Regions from separate parts of the Ornithinibacillus salinisoli genome, predicted to be linked through region 3. Evidence: riboswitches for the same ligand, from Rfam matches in the RefSeq annotation. Region 3 holds a riboswitch; each other region holds the start of a gene.
What was found. A riboswitch is a leader RNA that binds a small molecule or an ion and turns the genes downstream of it on or off. The one in region 3 is predicted to bind thiamine pyrophosphate.
Positions count from the first base shown of each region.

Region 1 (6,745 bases), on a different contig from region 3:
CTATGTTAACACCCATTCTGCTATACATAAATGCCATCAATAAAGGCAATACAATAATAGAACTAACAAACATGTTTTTCGATAAGTCTTTAATATCCTTTTGAAAAATGGCATAAATACGCTTCATTGATAAAGTCATACTAACTCCCTCCCCGTGATGTCCACAAAAATATCCCCTAATGTTGGTTCATTCGAATGAATGGAAACCACTTGATCTGCAGATAAATACTTATAAATTGCTTCAGCACCTTGCACGCCTCCTGGTAGTACAATCTCTCTACCATCCTTTAACTCAAGAGTAATTGACGAATCCGAATATTGTCTTCTTAGTTTCTTAGGTTCATCAAGTAATTGTATTTTACCTTTATTTAAAAAGGCTACACGATCACATAATGTCTCCGCTTCAGACATATCGTGAGTAGTTAAGAATATCGTAGTTCCTTTTTCATTTAAACGTCGTAAGCCATCATGAATTTGTTTTGAATTAGCTGGGTCAAGCGCTGATGTTGGCTCATCTAAAAATAGTAATTCTGGTTCATGCAATAATGTACGTGCTAATAATACGCGTTGTAGCATCCCCTTGGATAATTTCGCTACTATTTTCTTCTTATCATCCGTTAAATTTACTAAGCCCAGCACCTCATCGATTCGCTTTACTGGAACATTATATAGGTCACAAAATAGCTTTAAGTTATCAAAAATAGATAACCTATTGTATAACCCACTATTATCCGTTAGCACACCAATTTTCTTGCGATACTCTCTATTTTTCAATGAGGAACTAGAAAGACCAAATACTTGTGCTTCACCAGATGTTGGACGCAATTGCCCGGTTAAAATTTTTATTGTTGTTGTCTTCCCAGAACCACTTGGTCCAAGAAAGCCAAATGTTTCCCCTTTTTCCACTTGAAAATTAACATTTTCCAAAGCGGATTGGTCGCCAAAAATTTTGGCTAACGCTCTTACTTCAATTACATTACCCACAGTTCATATCCCCCTGGTTACATTTTGTTTGTTGTTCATAGAATAGAGGAAAACACGGATAATATCATTATATTTACTGTGAAAAGAGTAATTTTGGGGTTGAATGGATCTATTTTAGTCCTAACATTTCCCTTAGTTGAGACATTTTTGTCTTTGATAACGGAATAGAAGATTTTGCTTTATCATCTAGTATCAAACTGTAACTATTTTTTGTCCAGGTAATAACTTCACGTACCTTTTGTAAATTCACAATATATGAGCGATGACATCTAAAAAATCCATAATGCTTTAAACGCTCTTCCAACTCATTTAAAGTAAACATACTTGGAAAAGCTTCCCCTTTGATATAGACATTAGACTGCCCTTCATTACTCTCAATATAATCAATTTCAGGTGGATCAAATAAAACTATTTTATCCTTTATTTTTGTAGGGATTTTATTAAACTGAAATGCTATGGATTCATTTTCTTCCATAACAGAATCTCCCTCTTGTTCTTCACCAATCACTTCATTTCCCATTTCATAAGGCTGTAATCCCTCTTCATGTAGACGATACACCCGATCGGCCATTGTAATTGCACTTTCAATATTTCCAGTTAATACTAAGATACTTTTACCTTCCTGTTGCAGTTTTTTCGTTATGTTTATAAATATCTTTTTTGTCTCAACATCAACATTTAAATCTGGTTCCTCAAAAATAAATAGAGATGGGTTTTGAAGGAGTACTCGTGCATATTGCACCCTCTTCTGTTGTGAATATGTTAGATTCTTAATTTTTTTGTATTTCAATTCATCCAATTGTGTTATATGTAAAATTTGATCAAACGTTTGATCAAATTCAAAAATCTGCTTATAAAACTTAAAATGATCTAGTACAGTCAATCGCTCATACATTCCCTCTTCAAAAAAACAAATGCCGATTTGCTTAGCATATAACCCCTTGTCTTTCGAAATTTCTTTTCCGTCAATTAAGATCTTTCCGTTTACGAGAACGAGCTTTCCTAAAAATATATTAATTAATGCCTGGCGCACATTTAAACTGGAATGGATTGCAACGATTTCTTTACGATCTATGGATAAGTTAAACGCTGAAAATAGTATGGTATCTTTACGATGCATCTCTAAATTTTCCATGGTTAATACAGTCATATAATCACCCTTTACCGTTCCAAATAAAAATCAGATACTCTATTTATAACATGCTTATGTATTAAGATCCTAGATAAAAGAATAATTTCGTTTATAGGTCTTAGTTACTTATTTTCAAATTTCACATGACAATTAAGTTTTTTTTTGTTATGGTTAATTTGAAAATAAAATATATGAAACATTACTACTAGGGGTGCCCAAAATTTCGTGGGCTGAGAGGAAAGTACGCTAACTTTCTGACTCTTATGGACCTGATCTGGTTAATACCAGCGGAGGGAAGTAGTCGGACGATACGTCTATTCTATTTCAGCTTATGTAAGCCAGGTCCTTTTTTTGGATCTGGCTTTTTTGGTGTCCCTATAACACTGGAGGAAAAACATGAATCGAACACGATTATTAACAACGATGGCAATTTTTATTGCAATTGGAACTTTAGGAGCACAAATACTTTGGTTTCCAGCTGGAGTTGCCAAGGCATATCCCGTACAACATGCTGTAAATGTAATGGCTGCTGTCACACTCGGACCAGGACCAACTGTCATTATCGCCTTCATGATTGGATTATTACGTAATTTACTTGGCCTTGGCACATTATTGGCATTCCCAGGAGGTATGATTGGAGCGTTATTGGCAGGTTATCTCTATCAAAAATTTGGGAAAACGTTATTAGCAGCTATCGGTGAAGCAATTGGAACTGGAATTATCGGCTCCTTCCTTGCCGTACCTTTTGCTATTATCCTAATGGGTAGCTCCGTTGGCGTATTTGCCTTTCTACCATCTTTTCTCGTAAGCAGTATTACTGGTGCGGCTATTGGCTGGTTTATCCTATCAAGGGTAAAACAAGAACATCTCATTCAAAACACATAAGGAGGTTTTATTGATGACTTTTACGGATCAATTAAGAAAAGATAATGATGATATTTTTCAATTCATCCTTTCCCATCCGTTTGTAGAGGGTATCGGAAAAGGGGAAGTACCTAATAAAGCGATCGAACATTATATTAAGGCGGACTTTGAGTATTTAAATGCGTTTATGAAGATCTATGGTATTGCCCTTGCAAAATCCACCAATCGAAAGGAGATTGCCTATTTTCATAAAAAGATAGATTTTATTCTAAATGATGAAATTCATCCACATCGCAATTTTTGTGATTATATAGGTGTGAACTATGAAGAACTGCAAGGACATCCACTCCCACCAACAGCCGACCATTATATCAAGCATATGATGTATCATGCACAAATGGGGAATTTAGGAGAAATATTAGGTGCCCTATTGCCTTGTCCTTGGACCTATTTAGAAATTGGTCGAGAGTTAATTCAAAAATACAATCCGTCAAATACACATCCATTCTATCCTTGGATTACGTTTTATGCAGACAAATCTGTTGAAAACACTACTAGGGAAATGTGCGAATTATTGGATAAGTATATGGATCATGCATCACCAGTTGAACAGTTAAACGTAAAAGATGCATTCCGTAAAAGTTGTCAATTAGAACTCCAATTCTGGGAAATGGCGTACAACTATGAGCAGTGGCCATCAAAGGAGAAGGTGACTTCCAATGAATAACGTTTCATGTGCGCTTACTATTGCTGGTACTGATCCCAGTGGTGGAGCAGGGATTCACGCTGATTTAAAAACATTTCAGGAGTTAAAGAGCTATGGTATGTCTGTTATCACTTCCGTTGTTGCACAAAACACAACAGGTGTGCAGGAAATTCTCCATCTACCGAATGAAATGATCGTGAGCCAATTAGATTCTGTTTTATCAGATCTACCAGTTCACGCCTTTAAAACAGGAATGATTGCCAATACTGAAATGATGGAGGTCATATTAGAAAAAATCACAACAATCAACGCTCCTTATGTAATGGATCCAGTCATGGTTGCAACGAGTGGGGATGCCTTGATTCATGTAGATGCTCGTAGCTATCTACGAGAACACCTTTTACCTTTAACGACCATTGTTACACCAAATATTCAAGAAGCCGAATTTATTACGGGGAACACTATCGAAAGCCTTTCTGATATGCAGGATGCAGCGAACCAAATTGTGTATAAACACGGTGCTGGTGCTGCCCTAGTCAAAGGTGGCCACTTACGTGAAGAAGCAGTTGACATTTTATACGATGGGAACAAAATTCACACATTTACGTCAGAACGCATTCATACAAAGAACACACACGGTACAGGTTGCACCTACTCTGCAGCAATTACTGCCTATTTAAGTCAGGGAATACCACTACCTAAAGCAGTTGACAAAGCAAAGCGTTATGTAACTGCTGCAATAAAGCATGCCTTACCCCTGGGTAAAGGAAATGGACCAACCAACCACTTTGCCCCTAGAATGGATGAAGCGAGACAATGAAGACATCTATTATACAAGAAGTAAGAGAGAAACAACCGCTTATTCATCACCTAACAAATCAGGTCGTAATGAATTTTACAGCCAATGGTCTACTATCCTTCGGCGGAAGTCCCATAATGGCCAAAGCAGTGGAAGAAGCTAGGGACATGGCACAAGTTGCCGATGGTGTATTGATAAACATTGGAACAATAACAGATTCAGAGGTTCCTGCCATGATACAAGCTGGCAAAACAGCAAATGATAAAGGAATTCCTGTTGTACTCGATCCTGTGGGAGTATCAGCAACCCCATATCGCGCATCCGTCGTTAAAAAGATTTTAGATAAGGTACAGCCTACAGTGATCAAAGGTAATGCTAGTGAGCTTGCACATTTGGCAGGAATTCCATGGAGATCAAAAGGTGTCGATTCTATTGGAGCTGGAGATGTAGAAAGTGTTGCAACAACGGTTGTTCAAATCTACCAGACTACCGCAGTAGTTACAGGAAATACAGATGTTATATGCACAGAAAATAAGTTAACACATAATTACTATGGTCACAAACTATTATCTAAGATAACTGGTGCTGGTTGTTTACTAGGTTCTATTTTAACTGCCTGCTTAACTACAAATGATACCACGGAGGAACAAGCTCTAACCGCTCTATCCTTTTATGGATTAGCAGCAGAATATGCCGCTTCAAAATTTGAAGTTAGTGGACCTGGAACCTTTATTCCCCATTTTATCGATGCACTCAGCATGGATAAAGAAATACTCGAAAGGAGTTAAAACATGCGTATATCGCTTGCACAGCAACTTCGAAAATATTTTATTATGGGGTCTCAAAACTGTGAACAAGATCCTGTTACAATATTAGAATCAGCAGCCAAAGCCGGAATCACAGCCTTCCAATTTCGAGAAAAAGGAATAGGTTCGTTAGCGGGGGACGAAAAACTAAAGTTAGGTAAAAAACTACGCCAGATTTGTCGTGAGTACCATATTTTGTTTATCGTTAACGATGATGTTGAACTAGTTGATCTCCTTGATGCTGATGGGATCCATGTTGGCCAAGCGGATCAATCTGTTACCGAGTTACGAAAACAGTACCCTGATAAACTTATTGGTCTCTCCGTATCAAACCGTACCGAAGTAGAAAACAGCCCCACGCATTTAGTAGATTACTTAGGAGCTGGCCCAATCTATGGTACAACAACAAAGTCCGATGCCAAAACACCTGTTGGTACAGAATGGATTAGAACATTACGAAACCAATTCCCCAACATACCAATTGTGGGTATTGGAGGTATTAATACAAGTAATGCCTCCTCGGTAATCCATGCAGGGGCAAATGGAGTAGCTGTTATATCATCCATTACCCAGGCTACTAACATAGTAGAGGCAGTTAAAAAACTATAACATTCCCTTCTCATTACTATTATCGAAACAAGACAGAAAAAAGTGGCAAATATCTTCTTAAAGATGTGCCACTTTTTTCTGATTATGTACGATTGTAAATAAAAGAAGAGAGGGAGAAAGGAATAAAAACTCACTTCCCACTACCTATTTATTCCTTGTTTGTAGAAATGCCATTTGTCAAAATAAATAAGATTCGTTCAATCTCTTCTTCATCATTCCAATCGGCTTCTGGAATAAAAACATATCGTGCCATGATATAGGAAAAAATAGACGATCCCATTACTCGAATAATCGTATCTGGGTACATCTCAATGATTTGCCCTTTATCTTGGTAATGTTTCACAATTTGTCTAAACTGATTGAATACATCTATGCCGATGTGTTCCATAAACTGCTTCTTTAAATCAGAATGGAAAGGCAACTCCTGAATAACTATGCGAATCAATGAAAGATTTTTTTTCACAAATTCAATTCTATTTTCAATCATCGCTCGAATGAAATCCTGAAAAGTTTCAAATTCTTGCCCTAATACTTTATTCAAATCCCTTTTTATAACAGGAGCTAGGAATTTTACCATCACCGGCGAAACGACTGAAATAAGTAATTCCTTTTTCGTTTTATAATGTCTAAAAATGGTTCCTTCTGCAACACCAGCTTTTTTTGCAATTTCACTAGTTGAAGTTGCTGCATATCCTTTTTCAGCAAATAGTTCCGTTGCTGCAGAAAGAATCCCTTTTTGTTTTTCCGTAAGCTTCTGCTTCTGATCGTCACTAATCACGTTTATTCTCCTCTATCCTGATTAGGCATTTCTTTAATAATAATGTATTTGGAATAGAATTTGCAAC
Region 1 is NZ_JBHUMI010000015.1:26,860-33,604, reverse strand. Features, by position in the region: gene ACFSTA_RS09950 (ABC transporter permease) at 1-139, opposite strand, end outside; gene ACFSTA_RS09945 (ABC transporter ATP-binding protein) at 136-984, opposite strand; gene ACFSTA_RS09940 (LytTR family transcriptional regulator DNA-binding domain-containing protein) at 1,094-2,134, opposite strand; TPP riboswitch at 2,314-2,429, shown strand; gene thiW (energy coupling factor transporter S component ThiW) at 2,513-3,001, shown strand; gene tenA (thiaminase II) at 3,015-3,707, shown strand; gene thiD (bifunctional hydroxymethylpyrimidine kinase/phosphomethylpyrimidine kinase) at 3,700-4,506, shown strand; gene thiM (hydroxyethylthiazole kinase) at 4,503-5,273, shown strand; gene thiE (thiamine phosphate synthase) at 5,277-5,900, shown strand; gene ACFSTA_RS09910 (TetR/AcrR family transcriptional regulator) at 6,049-6,678, opposite strand.
Region 1: it holds a riboswitch for thiamine pyrophosphate, as region 3 does, so the genes downstream of both, thiW (energy coupling factor transporter S component ThiW) here and thiT (energy-coupled thiamine transporter ThiT) in region 3, are expected to answer to the same signal.

Region 2 (6,745 bases), on a different contig from region 3:
TTTATCACGCCAATTTGATCACGAATTTGCCAACGAACCCCTAACAGAAAATGAAAAACACAATAATAAAAAAAAGAAAAAACGGCAATAAAATTTAGAGGTGCCTGTCACTTGTAAAATTTTTACAAGTGACAGGCACCTTATCTAGAAGTTACTATTACATCTTTGTGCCGAAAATATTTAAATATCCGAGGGCATAGGATATTCCGCCAACAATAAAAAGGGTTCCAATCATTACGGTGAAAAAGATCCAATCCCGTTTTTTTACGGTCATTTTATGGTAATGTGTACGGTCAGTAGTACCCGTAAAACCTTTGGACTCCATCGCAATTGCTACTCGTTCTGCTTTTCGTATTCCGTTTGCAAGTAACGGAATGGAATAACGTTTAAATTGACCTAACTTATCCTCCACTCCACGAGACCTACCAACACCTCGTATCCGGTGTGCTTGCCTTAATATTTGCATTTCGTTTTGGAAGGTTGGTAAAAATCGATACCCAGCCAAAACACCATACGTAATTTTAGGTGGAAGCTTACACTGCTGCATTAGGCTTAACATAAATTTAGTAGAATCGGTCGTAAGAATAAATAATAGGGATAGGGCAACGAAACAAAGTGATCGAAGTGCTAGGCTAATTCCAACCATCATGTTACCAGTTGTCACTTCAAACATCCAAATTTTGAAAAGGACATCTCCTCCGGAAAAATTTTCACTTGCATAAAGGGTTGTCATCCAAGCAAACCCAAGTGCAACGAAAATAAACGGAGCGTATATTTTTATCCACTTTTTAAAGGGGATTTCTGTAAATAAAAATGTAACGGCAATAGTAAATATTAAATATACAAGTGGCGTAAATATATCGAATGTAAGACTTAGTAATATGCCCGGAATTAAAATAGCGAATGCTTTTATCGAAGGATTAATGGACGAAATCATATTTTTCTCCTTTTCCCACTTTATGGCGTATACGATATGGTAAGCGTAATCGTGACTTTTCCAGTATCTTTTCCTGTCTCCAAAGCTCCTGTGGTGATCCAGAAAAACCTATTTTTTTATCTAACATCACGATGACTCGCTCACAGTACGCATCAACGAGATCCATATTATGGGTAACAAACACAACAGCGGTTCCGCTTGATTGTAGCTCCTTGATCATACGCATTAGCTCTTTCGTTGACTGGGCATCTTGACCAAATGTTGGTTCGTCAAACAATAAAATATCTGGCGTTTCATCAAGCATTGTCGCTACACTAAGTCTTCTTTTTTGTCCACCACTTAATGAAAAAGGATTGCTGAATTTTTGATTCTCCAGTTGGAATTGTTTCAGTAGATGAAGTGCTTTTTCATCCATATCCATTTGAGCATATCCGTTTAATTGATAGCCAAAAGTAATTTCATCGTAAACGGTGTCTGTAATAAACTGGTGCTCTGGATTTTGAAAAACATAACCAATTCGTTTCCTTAGGTAGTTTTCCTTCCACTTCGAAATAGGTTTTCCAAATAACTCGATTTTACCTTGTTCCGCTTTTAACAGCCCGGCGATTAACTGTAAAAGTGTTGATTTCCCTGCACCGTTTTCTCCAATGATCGCCATGAATTCCCCTGATTGTATGGTTAAATTAATACCTTCAAGAATAACATTTTTCTTGCGTTTGAAGGTTACATTTTGAACCGATAAACATACTTCTTGGTTAGAGAAGGTGGTGGACCCGGTGTTGACATCCCAAAACGATTCGTGATGTGACCTTGGAAGAAAAATGCCTTCTCTTTCTAATAATTGCTTTTTATCCTTAAAAATTACGTCACGCTGATCATCAGCGACAATATTTCCATCGTGTCCAAGTATCATGACACGGTTTATCATATCCATCCAATCATCAGCTTGGTGCTCGATGATGAATACGGACAATCCACGTTCTTGTTTTATTCGATGGATTAATTGGATAAATTCCATACTGGAAACAGGGTCTAGATTTGCTGTTGGTTCATCGAGAATGAGTAGCTTTGGTTCAAGAAGCAATACCGCTGCTAAGGCGATTTTTTGTTTTTGTCCACCAGAAAGTTGATGGAACTTTTCCTTACCAAATGATTCCATTCCAACTGCTTGAAGTACCTCCGAGATTCGTTGTGGCATTTCAGATGCAGGGATGTTTATATTTTCTAAGGTAAAGGCGAGTTCATCTTCAACGGTAATCATACAGAACTGACTCTCAGGGTCTTGAAATACGATTCCCACTTGTTGATTGAGTTCTCCTTTTGAAAATTCGCTTATATTTATTCCTTCAAAATATATATTTCCTTTGGTAAACCCTTCAACTGCTTCTGGATATAGTCCGTTTAAACATAGTGAGATGGTACTTTTACCAGAACCACTAGCGCCCATTAGTAAGGTCACTTCGTTTTCATATAACGTAAAACTTATATTGTTTAGTACAGGTTTTTCTTTTACATTTTCATAGGCAAAAGCAAACTGGTCAACGTGTAGTAATGGCTTTTCAGACCGATTAAGCGGTATTCTTCTCACGCTTCTCTTGCAGCTCCTTTCCTAAGGCATAACCACGAAGTACTCCTGTTTTGGCTAACTGTTCACTAATCCATTTACCTAGTACGCCAGCAAGTAATGCACCACTGATCAGACGAACAATAAAGGTTGCAAAGATAATCGTTGGAGCTAAGGCTATATTTCCTGATGAATATAGATGCCATAAAAAGCTGAAAAATGCTGCTGACATTCCTGCTAACATGAGAGTGATTAAACGATAATTTTTCCATTTCGTTGCAGCAAAAACTAGTTCTGCTCCTGCACCTTGAATAATTCCTGTAATAATTAACGCAGGTCCTGCAGGAGAGCCCATTAATACTTGCACAGCTGCTGCAATAACTTCCGCGGTAAATGCTACACCTGGTTTACGAATAATATAAGCTGCTATGATAGATACGATGAACCAAATACCGAAAATGATTTCGTATCCAAATGGAGCTAGGCCGAATGGGGTAAGAACATTACGAATGCCTTGCCCGATAAAGAAAAATAGTAAATAAATCCCCGCAAATACAACACCTAATATAGACATTAATACGATTTCTTTTAATTTCCATTGCTTAACCATAGACTGATCATCTCCTTATTTTTTATTTGATGGACTGTTTGCTGAAATTGTAAACGTCATAGTCACATGTGATACGACCTCTTGAACACTTGCAAACGACTCGTGCAAGGCTTGGAAAATATGTTGAACGTCACCATCCAGTCTTGTGGCGTAATGGGAATGACTTACTTGAACACCACGACTTTTGGACAGGTCAATTTGTTCGTAAATAGCATCCATATAATCTTCTCTTCCCATAGGGTAGAGAGCAAATTTACATCCAGCCTGCTGGGTAAGGTTGGAAGACTTTTTTTCGTTCAATGGATGATCTGTTTCATCCATATAAACATCTGCATCCGTATCTCCTGGGCAACCAATTGAAAATGTTCCACTCATAGCTACGTGTTCACCAGTTTTTGCTGCATGTAGGAAAATAGCCTTTGTAACATCAAAAATATGTACCATTTTCCCGCGAATACATGTGCTGACATCATCTGTGTCCTTCCATACTTTTGATGTATCAACCTCATCTAAGGCTGTTAAGATGATGTCAACAAATTTGTCGCTCATGGGATAAAGAGTAAATTGGCACCCCGCGATTCGACTTGTTCCACAATAATTATTCATAATATTTCCTCCTTGATGTTTTTTTGTATAACAAAAAAACTGCACTCCCGTGGGAATGCAGTTTGCACGTATGTAAACACAGATAACCAATATCATAGTCATACAGCGAACCACACTTCCCCACGCTAGTATTATCTAGATCGGGTATTAAGGGTCAGGCATAGCCTTCTCAGCCACCAAATCGTAGCTCCCCTAGTGTCCTACCGATATACAGTTTTAAAGTTACACCATAAGAATAACAGAAATCTCGGTGCCTGTCACCCGTCGAATTTTGTCGAAGGGCAATCAAGCAATTTTACGAATGGAAATCGGTGTTATACACTATGGTTATGACACAATATCATCATAATATGCTAGATTTTATGAGTTTAGTTTAGAGAGGGGTTATCGTTTATGCGTATTATGGCATTGCTTGGAAGTTCAAGAAGGAATGGAAATACGGAGTACTTAACGAATAAGGTTTTGGATGGCGTTAACCATCAAACTATATATTTATTGGATAAAAAAATAGATCCTATTGTTGATGAGCGTCATACCGATGAGGGATTCAGTTATGTAGAAGATGATTATGAAGAATTATTTTTCGAATTTCTAAAGCATGACACGATTGTATTTGCTACGCCTTCGTACTGGTTTGGTATGTCTGGACAGATGAAAATTTTCTTTGATCGATGGAGTCAGTATATGAGGGATCATCGATTTGACTTTAAAGAAGAAATGCGTAAGAAAAAAGCATATGTTATTGTTGCCGGAAATAAACCCGATCCTAAAATTGCAGCATTACCATTAATCCAACAATTTAATTATATATTTGAATATGTTGGCATGGAATTTGTGGATTATATAATCGGTAATGGCAATAAACCAGAAGATATTTTGACAGATACAGAAGCAATAGCAAAAGCCAAACTCTGGAACGACCAATTGAAAACGAAATAAAAAGAATGGGAAGGAATAAAAGGTGCCTGTCACCTGTCGAATTTTGTCGGTGCCAGGCACCTTGTGACAAGCTACGAAATTGTTACGGTTAAAAGATTGAAAAGAGGTGATTTTCAATAATTCGCTCCATTCGCAAAGTTTATCAGTTCATTAAAGATAGGCCGTTTAAGAAAGATGAAATTATTGAGGGAAGGTATAGAGTATTAGAATTAATTGGAACTGGTAGCTATGGTATGGTTTACCATTGTAAAGATTTGATTGAAAATGATAATAAAGTTATTAAACAGCTACGTCCAAGTAAAAGTCGGAATAAAAAAGAGATCGAATTGTTTGAACAAGAAATTTCAGTCATGCGGACTTTAAACCATAATAGAATGCCAAAGGTTTATGATTCCTTTTTAATTAATAACAACCGTTTTTATGTCATGGAATTCATTGATGGATTTAATCTAAACGATCAAATTTTTAATCAAAATATATCTTATAATGAAAAACAGTCATTACTATTAATACTTAAAATACTAGAGCTGGTTGATGAACTTCATCAAAGCGATATGTACCATTTGGACCTACGGTTACCAAATATTGTGATGAAAGAAGCCAGACCACATCTGATTGATTTTGGATTAGTAAAGTCTGATCCTGATAAAAGGCAATCAAGGAAAATAACACATGGTAATTCTATGACATTAAAACAACAGGACTTTTTTGATTTGGGAGATATCTTACTTTATTTACTTTACACAACATATACAAAAGAAAATAAAAAAGCTCTTCCATGGACAGAAGAACTTTCATTAGAAAATGAAACTGTATATTTATTGAAACGTTTGCTTGGTTTAAACGAAAAATATTCAACTTCAGACGAAATTAAAGCGGATATACAAGAAGCGTTAAAGGCGATTAGTAGTAGTTAGCCTGAGATATTAACTACTACTTCCCCAGCCTTTACGCTTATACCGTTTACTTCCGCTCATAGGGTTTTGTTTATACCTTCTGTCACTATTGCTACTACCATTGTGGAAACTGGATTTTCTATGACTACTATTTCCCTTGTGATAGTGACGATGTCTTCGGTGGCTACTATCTTGTGATAAGTGTTTAATCTGTTTCATAATCTTTTTAAACATAACTACCAACCTTTCTTCGGGTAACTGTTAATTACCATATTTTTCCTTAATATATACAAATAAACCGTTATTCAACTCCTAATTGCTCTAGTTGATCCTTTAAGCTTGTTAAATTCTCTATCGTTTGGTAAATTTCCGATTCCTTAAATTGATCGATAGCTACTTCACCATTCTGCTGTGTTTCATTAATGATTTCTATAAGCTGTTCGTTTTTATTTGTAATATCCTGGTGAATTCCCTCAGCAATTGATGGAACTTCAATAGTGTTATATTCCTTGATTGTTTCTTCTAATGAAGTTAACTTAGACTCTAGTTCGGTTTGAAGTTCATTATTTGTGCTTTTTCCGCTAATAAGTGTAGACGTTTCTTCCGCAAAATTATTTAGTTCATTAAAATATTCTGTGGTTTCTGTAACATAGTTTAATGTATTATTTGTTTCCTCTAATATGGAACATCCGGAAATAAAAAACAGAAAAATAACTAAACTATAAAATATTTTTTTCAGTTTACTTCACCTCGCTACATACAGATTATGATAATGATGTTGATTTTAAATTTTGTTCCCATAATTATAGCATAAGAAGCTTAAAAATCACCCTGGAACTAACTTTGTGTAAAAGGTTCAATTTTACTTTTGAAAACATCGAAAAAAATACTAGTAATTTTTGTACGCAGAAACAAATATAGTTTCAGTAACAAGTGTAACAACAAAAGATTCTGTTGAAAAGAATCAAGGAAATCACTATAATAGTTCTATCTACAATTGTCGGTGCCTGTCACCTGTCGAATTATGTCGGTGACAGGCACCGAATTAAGAGGTGCGAGAAATGGAGTTTAATATTGGCCCGCGTATGGTGAAGACGGGTCTTGCGGTGGCTTTGTCATTGTTAGTTACGGGTGTATTGGGGTTGGAGTTGGAAATTGTTGCAGCAATTGCTTCTGTTTTAGCGATGCAGCCA
Region 2 is NZ_JBHUMI010000012.1:7,372-14,116, reverse strand. Features, by position in the region: gene sspO (small acid-soluble spore protein O) at 1-91, shown strand, start outside; gene ACFSTA_RS07150 (energy-coupling factor transporter transmembrane component T family protein) at 158-937, opposite strand; gene ACFSTA_RS07145 (ABC transporter ATP-binding protein) at 921-2,525, opposite strand; gene ACFSTA_RS07140 (ECF transporter S component) at 2,506-3,111, opposite strand; gene ACFSTA_RS07135 (YkoF family thiamine/hydroxymethylpyrimidine-binding protein) at 3,127-3,717, opposite strand; TPP riboswitch at 3,818-3,921, opposite strand; gene ACFSTA_RS07130 (flavodoxin family protein) at 4,111-4,656, shown strand; gene ACFSTA_RS07125 (protein kinase domain-containing protein) at 4,773-5,573, shown strand; gene ACFSTA_RS07120 (DUF6376 family protein) at 5,854-6,234, opposite strand; gene ACFSTA_RS07115 (FUSC family protein) at 6,614-6,745, shown strand, end outside.
Region 2: it holds a riboswitch for thiamine pyrophosphate, as region 3 does, so the genes downstream of both, ACFSTA_RS07135 (YkoF family thiamine/hydroxymethylpyrimidine-binding protein) here and thiT (energy-coupled thiamine transporter ThiT) in region 3, are expected to answer to the same signal.

Region 3 (6,745 bases):
TCGCACCTTCGACAATAATTGGAGACTTTATTTCTTTCATGTTTTCTCGGTGTATTTGATTTTCTAATGCAGCAAGAAATAATACATCTACATCAGCCGTTAATACCTTATCACGATCCATAATTGTAGCTTTTACGTCTGCATGTTTTAATTGTTCTTCTGTCGTTGGCAGATCGCCATTTTGATCCGTTACAAACTTTACTAAATTTGATATATCCAATCCATCCGAATTATAAAGTGTTACATTTCGATCACTTACTGCTACAATTTTATTGTTTAAATGGTTACATTGATAAGCAGCTAATGCCGCAACTGAACCTACATTACCGAATCCTTGAACCGCTAACGATAACGATTTTTCTTTCAGAGATAAAGCCGTTTTTGCGAATATATTTTCTCGTTCCGAAAGCCACTTTTCCTGTTCATTAACAAAATTATAGAGCAAATAACGAAATGTATAGTAGACTCCCTTACCTGTTGCTTCCCTTCTCCCTAATGATCCACCGTTTTCTACGCTTTTTCCTGTAAAGCTCCCTCGATAGGATTCACCAGGTCGAATACTTTTATACTCTCCCATCATCCAATCCATCTCACGAGCACTCGTACCAACATCTGGCGCTGGAATATCTTTGTCTGGGCCGAGGATATCACTAAAATATTGCACATATTTTTTACAAATTAAATAAAGATCTTTATCTCCAAAGTCTCTTGGATTGATGACAACACCACCTTTACCGCCACCAAAGGGAACTTCATGTAAAGCATTTTTTAACGTCATTAAGGAAGCTAGATTGACAACTTCATCTTCACTAACCGTTTCATGAAACCGTATACCACCTTTATACGGGCCCAGTATATTATTATGTTGCACTCGAAAAGATGGAATTCGTACAACACTGCCATTTTTTAAGGCAATTCGTAGAAAAGATTTATTTACATGGTTTGGTGTTGATAGAATGGAAACCAAGGAAGTAAAAGCTTTCTCTCTAGCCTCTCCTTTTAAATCTGGTAAAAAAGTTTTATCGTCCAATAATGCATGCAATGAATCTTGAATAATTTCCACTGTATTATTTGCCACAACATGAACCTCCAATAATCCATCATATTGGTTATGATTGTATCAAAAGGTTGTCATTATACCAATGAAAACAATTTATCCTACAAAATTAATACAGCAACAACTGTCATTACGATGAGTCCTATGATAACTGGCAGGAAATTTTTTCGTACTAAATCCATGACAGATACTCCACATAGTCCAGCGATAGCAATAAGTGATGACCAAGCAACTAGTGTTCCGCCTCCTGTCCAAATGGCACCCATTTGTCCGATTGCAGCAAGCGTTGCTGTGTCTATGGATGCTGTTTCTAAAGAGGCAGCTAATGCACCGGTTAGTGGTAACCCCGAGAATCCTGAACCATCTAAACCTGATATAATACCAATGATTAACACGCTAAATGCAGCGAGAAAGGCACTTTGCGGCAAGTAATTTTGAGTAGCTTCAACAAGTCCGAACAAGAACGATGGTCCTTCTTCTACTCCTAATATATTTCCGGAAAAATCTGGACTCCCTAAGAAAAAGAATCCGGCAATAGGAATAACTGGACCCATTGCTTTAAATGCAAAGACAAACCCATCGGTAATATGATTACTGATATAATCAAGTGCTTGATGTTTTCCAAAAGCTATCGTGGAAAGTAGTAGAAGTATAACAGCTACTCCACCTACTAAGGCTGCGCCATCCCCACCTGCTAAACCATCACTTCCCGAATAGAGTTTGTTATACATCATGTACACGACAACTGCTAAGAGTGATAGTGGAACTAATACAGCAAATATTTTGCTCCACGTCGTAAGGTTTTCTGTTTTCGCTTTATTTGTGGATTTTTCTTGTGTTTGTATCGCCTGTAATTCTAATTCATTTCTTGGGTCATTCTGCGAGCGAATTGTTTTGCGATACAGAAAATAAGCTAATAAAATCGCGACTCCACCAGCTATAAGTGAGAGCACGATCGCTCGATCTGCGATTATCCCTGCATCGATACCTGCTGCTGATGCTGACAAGCTTGGTGCTACCTGTACAATATAATCAGAAGAAAGAGCCATACCTTGCCCTGCAAGCGCTATTGCTACAGCTGCTGTCATGGCTGGTAACCCAGCTCGTATGGCGGCAGGTACAAGTAGTGCACAAATTAAAGGAACTGCTGGAGTTGGCCAGAAAAATAAGGATATTACATAGGTCACTCCAATAAGCACGAAGAACGATATATGCCCATTGACCATCATCTTTTGAATCGGTTGTATCATCCTTACATCTGCTCCTAGATCCTTTAGGGAATTAAGCAACGCCAACATAAACGTAATGATTAAAAAGATACTAAAAAGCTCTTGTGCTGCTACTAAATTTGCTTTAAATATTGCTGTAAATCCATCCACCAAACTACCTTTAAATACTAAGGCAATGACGAAGGTTCCTAATAAAGTTGGTAGAACTACACCTTTACGAAAAATCATCGTACCGATAATTATAAGCGTGAACAAACCATATAACAAATGCGATAACGTTAGTTCCACATGTATCTTCCTTTCGTTATTAACTGTGCTATAGCCTATGCATCACGATGTGTAGCGGTGAAAGGAATATATGGAAGTTACATAAAAATAAAAAAGTCTAATTTACAGTTGTATGCTGTAATTTAGACTTTGGTAGTTATAAATCATCTCGATATAACATAAAGGTTTCTAATTGACCATCCCAAATCACTTCAACTTCGATGGGGTCTTTTAAGTTGACAAAATTCCCGTTACCTCCCCCACTTCCAAGTTCAAAGAATATATCTTTTGGTGGTTTACTAAATGTTCTACTAGTTTTACTCTTTCGTGTTGAAGTACGAAAGGTCACTTCTAAATGCTCCAGGGATTTCAATTCGCTTACTTTACCTCTATAAATAATTCGATGTTGATCATTATGCCAGCTTCCTGCCCTGAAAACACCATCTTCTTCATAAAAGATTTCTTCCCCTCGAAGGTAATATTCACCACGCCAATGCTTACTCTCTCCAACGTACGTATAATCATGTACTTTTATTTCTTTATTCTTATCTCCCATGACTATTGAAGTTATCAACACGAATGCAATACTACCTATTAAACTAAATACAGTTTTTTTCTTACTCAATATTTCCCTCCTAGTTCATCATCTAGTCTTCTCTTCCCTCATTACATTGATGACACAATAACGTTCCTTCATCATGTACCCCATCAAAGAATCCATTGTCACAATATACTTCTCTTCCACAAGATTCACATGTTCCAATTAATTCACGCATTTAACCACCTTTTCAATTTTTATAAATCACGAAAATTCTGTATTATATTATACTATATAAAAAGGATAACCCCATTATGAGGCTATCCTTCTGTGAGCGGAGAATAAGACTATGTTACGTGGTTTGCAAAAGTGTCTTTGGTTGTTTAATAAATAAGAAAAATACCACAATCGTACATAGGATAAATGACGGAAGCATGTATGAACCATTATATACTAGAGAATAAATCCAAACCTCTTGACCTTCTGGTGCATAATGATCCCAAAACACTATTCCTGCATAAAAGTGTGCTAGAAATCGTAAAAAGGTTCCAATCAACACACCAAACATGATATACATTAATCGTTTAACAATTACGCCGTCCTTCATGGATTTTTGAACTGGTTTTGCAAATATTCCAGCTAAACCTAATACAGTAAATGCGAATCCATATTCAATAAATCCTTGTAATGGGTGAATAATCGACGGTTCTATAGTCAATTGCAATAATCCCCATAATAACCCAGAAAGCAATCCCCCCTTAATCCCCCAGCGAAATGCAACAATAAACACTGGAATCATTGCAAAGGAAACAGATCCTCCATTTGGCCATACTTTAAATGACAAAAACGGAATAATATCCAGTAAAAAAGCTAATGCAGTAAAAATAGCTACCTCAACTAAAAATAATGTTTTCTTATTAGTATTCATAATTAATTCCTCCCCTTCATGTAATCTAAAAATCTATTAAACAGATTTTTAAACACACAAAAAAAGCAATGCCAAGGGGAAGCTTCCTGATGGGGAATTCCGCTCACATTGCTTTTAATCCATCAAAAAAGCCACCATCCCTACGCTAGTACTAACTAACAGGTTCAAAGGGTCTGAACAATAAATGTTCACTCTCAGCCATTCGGCTCCCCCTGTAGGCTTTAAATTCACTTTTTTTGCTACAAGTATTGTAACGTACTTTTCAGATTTTTACAATGAAGATATTAGAACAATACAGGATAGATATCAAATGCTACACCTGAATTTCGTGATTTCAAATTAGAACATCGCCTTTCAACCACATAACATTTCCTGTCATTACATAAAAAAAACAACCCAATTTCACCACCGAAATTGGGTTGCCATCGTTTAAAATTATAATGCTACAAACTCTTCAACATCTTTTACACATAATGCAATTGCATTTTCCCAGAAGTCTGGTTTTGTTAAGTCGACGTTTAAATGTTTCTTTGCTAAGTCTTCTACCTTCATACTACCCGTATCACGTAATAATGCAATGTAGTCTTCTTCAAAGCTACCACCTTTTTCCACAGCATATGCGTATATACCGAGGCTAAACAAGTAACCAAATGTATATGGGAAGTTGTAAAACGGTGTACCTGTAATATGGAAATGGAGTTTAGATGCCCAGAAATTTGGATCATATTCTTCTAGTGAATCACTATATGCTTCTTTCTGTGCCTCAACCATTAGTTCATTTAAACGATCTACAGATACTAATCCTTGTTTTCGCTCTTCATAGAAACGAGTTTCGAACAAGAAACGTGCATGGATGTTCATAAAGAAAGCGACACTACGTTGGATTTTATCCTCAAGCAATGCTTGTTTTTCTTCTTTATTTTGTGCACTCTTTGCCGCTGCATCTGCAACGATCATTTCGGCAAATGTTGAAGCGGTTTCCGCAACATTCATCGCATACCCTTGGTTTAAACCATGTACATCATTCATGACATGTTGATGGTATGCATGTCCTAATTCATGTGCAAGCGTTGAAATATTAGATGTCGTACCTGAATACGTCATAAACACACGAGTTTGTTCACTATCCGGGAAACTTGTACAGAATCCTCCCGGACGTTTACCAGCACGATCCTCTGCCTCGATCCAACGCTTATCAAACGCCATTTCAGCAAATTCAGCCATTTTCGGACTAAATTCACGGAAATGCTTAACAATAAAGTTAGCTCCTTCTGAATAGCTAGATTTCTTTACTGATTTAGAAATTGGAGCACCAATATCATACATACTTAATTTATCTAATCCCAATAGTTCCGCTTTTTTATTCAAAAACTTCACGAAATGCTGCTTATTATTTGAAATAGCTGTCCACATTGCATTTAATGTATCTTCTTCCATACGATTAATAGCTAGTGGTTCTTTAAGAACGTTATCCCAGCCACGATGTTTATATTTTTGCAAACGGAATCCGGATAAGTGGTTCAGTGTTTGACCAAATAAATCTGCATGATCCGACCATGCTTTACCCATTTGCTCGAAAACGTGTTTACGAACTTCACGATCCGGATTACTTAATTTATTGGCCGCTTGTCCAACAGAATAGGATATAACTTCTCCGTCCTCTTCTATTTCAACATTCATATTCCCAACAATTGCATCATACATTTGTCCCCAAGCATGGTATCCATCTACAGCTAAGTCATTAATTAACACTTCTTGATCTTCTGAAAGCAATTCTTTTGCTTTATTTCTCGTTTCACTTAAAACAAAAGAGAGATTTTGAAGACGCTCATCAGAAACTAAATTGTTCCATGATTCATCATCAACTGCTACAAGTTTTTGGTCGAATACCGTTTTAACAGCATCCATTTCAGCTTTTAATGCACTTCGTTTACCAACTAGCAGATTGGCATGTGAATCCTTTACATTTTGTGCACTTAAGCAACTTATAAAAGCAAAAGATTCACGTAGTTTTTTCATCGTGCTTTCTAAACTATTCGTGATATCTACAAGTTTAGTAGCACTTGTAAGACTGTCTTTTGGATCAAAATCTTCCACAGAAGATTCAAGTTTACTAATTTCGTCTTGAACAGTATGAAGATATGTTTGAAATTCTTTTGATTCACTTCCACCAGGGAAAATCACATCTAAATCCCATGTTTGACTATATTCTTTCGTGCTTTGCATGTTACCTCTCCTTTATAAAAAAATCAGTATATTTTCTATAATAACAATAACTTAAATATTTTTCACTACATATATTTAGAAAAGCGAAATATTTTTTTACTAATTTTTACCAATAATTCTATGATTGCCATACAATAAATCATGTACTAATTTTTATGCCTTTTATCAGGAATAACACTTATGTCACAGTTTATATATATAACAATAGAATAAGTGAGAAAAGTCAATTTTTACGAATTTCTCACTTGACTAACTTTAATTATAAATATATACTTAGTAACATAAAGTAAGTTACTCATTAATAATTATATTTGGAGGGATATTGATGGCTAAGACCGTATGGAATGTAGATGCAGCCCATAGTGAATTAGGTTTTTCTGTAAAACATATGATGATTTCAAAAGTGAAAGGTACTTTTGAGAACTTTGATGCAGTTATCGAAGCAGATCTTGCTGATTTGACAGACTCGAAAGTGGAAGTATCTGTAGATCTTGATAGTA
Region 3 is NZ_JBHUMI010000009.1:27,300-34,044, reverse strand. Features, by position in the region: gene ACFSTA_RS05040 (Glu/Leu/Phe/Val family dehydrogenase) at 1-1,078, opposite strand, end outside; gene ACFSTA_RS05035 (hypothetical protein) at 1,159-2,574, opposite strand; gene ACFSTA_RS05030 (hypothetical protein) at 2,711-3,178, opposite strand; gene ACFSTA_RS05025 (hypothetical protein) at 3,201-3,329, opposite strand; gene thiT (energy-coupled thiamine transporter ThiT) at 3,444-4,019, opposite strand; TPP riboswitch at 4,140-4,242, opposite strand; gene ACFSTA_RS05015 (M3 family oligoendopeptidase) at 4,455-6,245, opposite strand; gene ACFSTA_RS05010 (YceI family protein) at 6,571-6,745, shown strand, end outside.